2 regions of the Clostridium sp. JN-9 genome follow, and region 1 is predicted to be linked to the other one. Evidence: riboswitches for the same ligand, from Rfam matches in the RefSeq annotation. Region 1 holds a riboswitch; the other holds the start of a gene.
The links. A riboswitch is a leader RNA that binds a small molecule or an ion and turns the genes downstream of it on or off. The one in region 1 is predicted to bind thiamine pyrophosphate.
Positions count from the first base shown of each region.

Region 2: another riboswitch for thiamine pyrophosphate. It lies ahead of thiT (energy-coupled thiamine transporter ThiT); the one in region 1 lies ahead of thiD (bifunctional hydroxymethylpyrimidine kinase/phosphomethylpyrimidine kinase).

Region 1 covers NZ_CP035280.1:2,275,274-2,278,490, reverse strand. Annotated here, with positions in the region: gene EQM05_RS10855 (GNAT family N-acetyltransferase) at 50-883, shown strand; TPP riboswitch at 924-1,033, shown strand; gene thiD (bifunctional hydroxymethylpyrimidine kinase/phosphomethylpyrimidine kinase) at 1,103-1,927, shown strand; gene cytX (putative hydroxymethylpyrimidine transporter CytX) at 1,920-3,146, shown strand; gene thiM (hydroxyethylthiazole kinase) at 3,113-3,217, shown strand, end outside.
Region 2 covers NZ_CP035280.1:1,853,026-1,856,242, reverse strand. Annotated here, with positions in the region: gene EQM05_RS08910 (ISNCY family transposase) at 1-988, opposite strand, end outside; TPP riboswitch at 1,161-1,261, shown strand; gene thiT (energy-coupled thiamine transporter ThiT) at 1,337-1,957, shown strand; gene EQM05_RS08900 (patatin-like phospholipase family protein) at 2,088-3,005, shown strand; gene EQM05_RS08895 (iron dependent repressor, metal binding and dimerization domain protein) at 3,010-3,217, opposite strand, start outside.

The DNA of each region.
Region 1 (3,217 bases):
TGATATTATAATTTGCAATTTAACATTAAGATTTTTAAGGGGGATGCTTATGAAAGATGAATTCAGGCTGCTTACAAATAATGATAAAAATCGGGTTATGGATTATTTAAGAATGAATGCTATTGGAACAACCTTTCTTTACGGAAATGTGGTTCAGTTTGGGCTGGAGAATAATAAGGACATAAGAAGATCAGCGGATTATTATGGATATTTTAAGAATGGAGAACTTAAAGGAATACTTCCATTTTATAATCTTGGAAGCTGTATTCCTCATTATAATGATAAAGATGCTATTGAATATTTCAGTGAAAAAATGAAGGAAAGAAATTTTTCATTTTTACTAGGAATGGCTGATTTAATAAATCCTTTGTATGAAAAAATAAAGGATTATAAAACTATTCTGGAATATTCTGATGACAGTTATTTTGTAAATGACAACTTCAAACCTTTTGTTATGCAGAATATAGATATTGTTAATGATAAGGACTTACCACTGGATACTGCTGTTGCATTTTTAAAGGAAGTAAATGAGCAGGGTTTTAATAGAATAACCAGCAAAGATGAAATCATAAAAACCATGAATGAAAGATCAGAAGAAGAGGATTCAGTGGTGGTTTTAGTAAATGGTAAAGCTGTTGCCCATGCTAATATACAAACTTTTACTGATAAAATCAATCAGATTGGAGGTGTCTATACTTCAAAGGATTATAGAGGAAATGGATACTGTAAAGCTGCAGTTTCAGAGATTTGCAGAAGAATATTAAACAGAGGTAAAGTACCCACCCTTATGGTAAGAAAAAATAACACTCCTGCTGTTAACGCATATAAAGCATTAGGCTTTAATCACTATTGTGATTATTTATTAATTGGTTTAAAATCTTGATAAGTAAGTGTTGTTTGTGATATTATTATGAAAAGAATAAAGTCAAGCACAGGGGAGCTGGAGGTGCCAGCTGAGAGTGAGAACCTAATTTCTTAGACCCTATACCTGATCTGGATAATACCAGCGTAGGAAGTTGTTAACTAATGTATTGTATTATTAGGCGCAAATCCTGCAGATTTGCGCCTTTAGTATTTCCAATAAAAAGGGGAGGATAAGATTATGAAAAATGTATTAACTATAGCTGGCTCTGATAGCTGCGGAGGCGCAGGTATTCAGGCTGATCTAAAGACTTTTAGCGCAAATGGAGTATATGGCATGAGTGTTATTACAGCAGTTACAGCACAAAATACAAAAGGAGTATTTGCTGTTCAGGATATGGATGAAAGTATTATAAAAGCTCAAATAGATGCAATCTTTACTGATATTAAGGTAAGTGCAGTTAAGATAGGAATGGTTTCTAAAATATCAACTATTGAGGCTATAAGTGAAAAATTAAAACAGTACAAGCCCAGTCCAGTAGTTTTGGATCCAGTAATGATTTCTAAAAGCGGCTTTTCACTTTTAAAGCCTGAATCTAAAACAGCTTTGATAAAGGATTTAATTCCCTTGGCTACTATCATAACTCCCAATATTCCTGAAGCAGAGGAAATATTAAAGGAAATTTCATGGGACATAAAAAATATAGACACAATAGAACAAATGGAATTAGCAGCAAAGGAAATATATAAATTAGGCTGCAGTAATGTGCTGCTTAAGGGAGGACATTTAGAAAATGATGCTACCGATGTGCTTTATGACGGTGAAAATATAACCTATTTCAGGTCAAATAGGATTAATACAAAAAATACCCATGGAACTGGCTGCACTTTATCTTCAGCCATAGCATCACAATTGGCACTGGGTCTTAATATTATTGATGCTGTAAAAAAAGCTAAGGAATATATAACAGTGGCTATTGAGCATTCTTTAGACATTGGCCACGGTGTTGGGCCAACAAATCATTTTTATACACTATATAAAAGGGCAGGTATGCTGAATGAGTAATACAGAAGAAAGAATAGGCTTTTTTACATTTTTGTTTTTATGGTTTGGAGCAGCAGTATCAATTGCAGAGATACTTACTGGAGGGTTAATTGCACCCTTAGGCTTTAAAGCTGGATTAGTTGTGATTTTAATTGGACATTTAATTGGTGTAAGTATTTTTGTTATGGGAGGTATAATTGGAACAAGAGAAAAGATACCTGCCATAACTTCTACCAGCATTTCCTTTGGAGTGTACGGTTCATATTTATTTTCTATTTTAAATGTGCTTCAGTTAATAGGCTGGACAGCAGTTATGATAAAGTCAGCAGCAAATTCAGTTAATCTTATAACTAAATCACTATGGAATTTTGATAATTTTATTATATGCTGCATAGTTATCGGCTTACTCACAGCAATTTGGATATGGTTTGGAAAATCAGGCATGAAAAAATTAAATAATACAGCAGTAATTCTTTTATTTATATTAACATTGGTAATGGGAGCTGTAATATTTAAGGATGCATCTCTTTTTACAAAGAAAGGCAGCGGCACCATATCAATTGGAGGTGCACTGGAATTAAACATAGTTATGCCTTTATCATGGCTGCCTTTAATAGCTGACTACACCAGGTTTGCTAAAACTGAAAAACAAGGTGCTTTTGGAAGCTTTTTAGGATATATGCTTGGCAGCAGCTGGATGTTTATAATTGGACTGGGAGCAGCCATTGTTTCAAACAATGCTGACCCATCAGCCATGATGCTGGCAGCTAATTTAGGAGTGGCTACACTGGGAATCGTTGTACTGTCAACAATTACAACTACATTTATGGATGTATATTCTGCAGGAGTGTCATTTTTAAATATTGTGCCAAAGTTTAGTGAAAGAAATATAGGAGTTGTAATGGCTTTTATAGGTACTGTGTTAGCTGTTATTTTCCCAATTGAGAACTACGAAGGATTTTTATATGCCATAGGATCAGTATTTGCACCATTGTTTGCAATACTAATAACAGATTATTTTGTTATAAAGAAAAACACTAAACTTCAGGAGAATGTTCTTTTAAACTGGGGCGCTTTAGTAGTATGGATCATAGGCGTAATTTTATATTATGTATTTATTAAATTTGATTTGGTATTAGGAGCTACAGTGCCAGTTATGATAATAACAGGATTAATCTACACTTTATGCTGGAAGGGGATAAATAAATGGAAGCTTGTAAAAAAATCTCAGAATTATTAAGCAGATTAAAGATAAAAAATCCATTAGTGCATCATATAACAAATTATGTTACGGTAAATGACTGTGCAAAT
Region 2 (3,217 bases), 420 kb from region 1:
CAACTGGTAAAGCAAACTGGGCATTGAATTCTTTTATGTATGAGTTTAAGAATTCATTTGCTTGCTCAATTGTGCTGATACAAGCTAGCCTCATTTCTAAAGGGAGGCGTGATTGTAACGTCTGAAACATTCTTTCTACGCGCCCTTTAGCTTGGGCAACACTGCTTGTCTTAATTCCTATGCCTAACTGTTTACAGGCATAGCTAAACTGAGTGAAAGTATCCTCTTCAACTGAAGGGGACTTTTTCTTTTTGTATTCAAATACAGTACGTCTATCTGTAAATAACATATAAGGGATACCGTGTTCCGTGAGTACCTGGTGTAACACATGGTAATACCCGTTTAGGGTCTCTTGTGAGTCAAAATAAGCTCCCATAATAGCACCTGTAGCATCATCTACAGCAATGTGTAATTGGGTTTTATTCTTACCGAACCAAAGATGCTGTGAAGCATCCATCTGGAGCATCTCACCTATGTAAGCACATCTAGGGCGCCTCGGGTGTGCATCTTCAGCTGCAATAATTGCATTCTGAATGTTAGAAACCTCTTTTGGAGATTTGGCTACATTCTTCAATTCCTCTAATTGAGCTTTAACCTTTTTCCTTGTAGCACGCTTAGCCTTAGGAGACAGGATGAATTCCTGCATAAGGATTGAACGGATGGTGCTAATGGATACTTTGATATGCTCATGCTTCTCTAATAACTCAGAATAGTGGGTGAGATTAGCATCAGAGTATTTGGTACGATAAAGGTCAATAATTAATTGTCTTGTCTCATCATCAAGTGTATGGACTGGTTTTCTCCCATGATTACCATGAATAAAATAAGCCTTTCCCTGTTCCTGATATCCTTTGATCATTCTATTAATATGTCTAATAGAGCAGCTTAGATAAAGGGATGCCCTCTTCTTGTTTCCATTTGTTTCGACCAATTTCTTTATAGTTGTATATTTATCATTTTCTTTCATAGTTAAATTTACCTTTCTCATTATGTCCACCTCAATTCTCTTGAGGTATCATTATACTATATTTTTTGCATTTGGGACATAATCATATGTGGTATATTAAGACATTATCATAAATCAATCATAAAAAAAAATTAATTTTGCATGATTTTATTGAAAAATAGGGGCTTTAGCAGTATAATATTCATATAATTTAATTAAGTACTGGGGGTGCCGGTTGGCTGAGAGACGACTTATTCGTTAACCCTTATACCTGATCTGGATAATACCAGCGTAGGAAAGTAATGTAATCTTTTAAGACTACACCGTATTTCATCGTTGGAATACGGTTTTTTTGCGTAGGTACCTCAGTGCAAATAGGAGGTATTATTTATGGCATTTTCAAAAAACATTTCAGAAATATTAAAGCATCCAACATCAATATTTGCTTTAATAGCAGGGCTGCTTATAATAATAGCAGCTATCAAGGTTAGAAAGATAAAGCTTGATACTAAAACAATTACTCAAATTGGAGTTGCTTTAGCATTAGCATGTGTTCTAAAGGTATTTAGAATATATCATCTGCCTCAGGGTGGGAGTATAACACTTGGAAGTATGATTCCAATTTTGTTAATGGCTTTCTTGTATGGACCAGAAGTGGGATTTTTAACTGGATTTTTATATGGTATACTGACATTGATATTTGATCCTTACATTCTTCATCCAGTACAGGTCCTTTTTGACTATCCACTGCCATTTATGGCATTAGGGCTGGCAGGATATTTTCCCAATAAGAAAATAACAGGCACCATTGTAGCTGTTACAGGAAGATTCATATGTCATTTTATTTCCGGCATGGTGTTCTTTGGAAGCTTTGCACCAGATGGAATGTCTCCTGCAGTTTATTCATTAATGATAAATGGCCCATTTATGGCAGTGGAAGGCGGCATTTGTATTGCAATTATGGCTGTGCTTCCAATGAAACAATTAAGCAGAATAATTAAAAGTGCATAACAATAAAGCTCTCTATGATTCATATAGGGAGCTTTAGTTTTTTTAATAATAATATGTTAATATCAGTGGACAACTAACATTTTAAAATAATTTACATATACTTAATATATAAACTTTTTTAGGAGTAGTTATGAATGCTGATGGGGTTTTTGAGGGCGGAGGAGTTAAGGCAATAGGATTTGTAGGTGCAGTTTGTAAAATGGAGGAAGCTGGTTTTAAGTGGCAGAGACTAGCAGGAACATCTGCAGGAGCAATAGTAGCATCATTACTGGCTGTAGGTTATACAGGTAAGGAATTAAAAGAAATAATTCCTGGAATAGATTATTTAAGTTTTGTAGATGGAAAAAGTTTAAAACAGATTTCATTCATAAAAAATACATTTAATTTATTAACAAAATACGGTTTTTATTCAGGAGATAAAATAGAAATTTTTCTAAATAATCTTTTTCAAAAAAAGGGAAGAACTAAATTTAAAAATATATGCAGTTCCAATAATTGCAAACTAAAAGTAATAATCTCTGATATTACAAGAAAAAAAGCTGTAATATTTCCTGATGATTTAAAGGAATACAATATTGATGCAAAAGAGTTTAGTATAGCCAGAGCTGTGAGAATGAGCATAAGCCTTCCATACTATTTTCAGCCTGTTACATTGAATTATAAAGATAATTTAGATTATATGGTTGATGGGGGAATATTTAGCAATTTTCCTGTGTGGCTTTTTGATGTGGATGGAATACCCAGATGGCCCACAATAGGATTTAAATTAGTTGATTCAGATCCTGGTAAAATTAAAAAAAATAACATACTTACATTTACAAAGGATTTACTGGACTCTGTTATTTACACCAGTGATGAAACATTTATCACAAATAAAGACAAGGTTAGAACCATTAACATACCAACTATGGGGGTTAAAACTACTGAATTTAATATAAGTAAAGAAAAATCCAAAGAATTATATTTATCAGGCTATAATTCAGCTGAAAACTTTTTAAGTGAATGGAATTTTAATCAGTATATAAGAAGTTACAGGAAAAAAAGTTAATCTGTTATAGATTAACTTTTTTATTTGAACAAAACTTTAGAAAATCTTCCAGTACATTTGGATTTTTATTAAAAAATGAAGTAAAATCGCTAAAACGCTCTAAAGTTTCATTACTTATAGTGTGCTCAATTTTTTCAGTATCATCAAAAACAAAATCTTTAGGAACTCCTATTATTTTTAAAAAGGCTTCTATAGTATTATGTCTCTTCAGA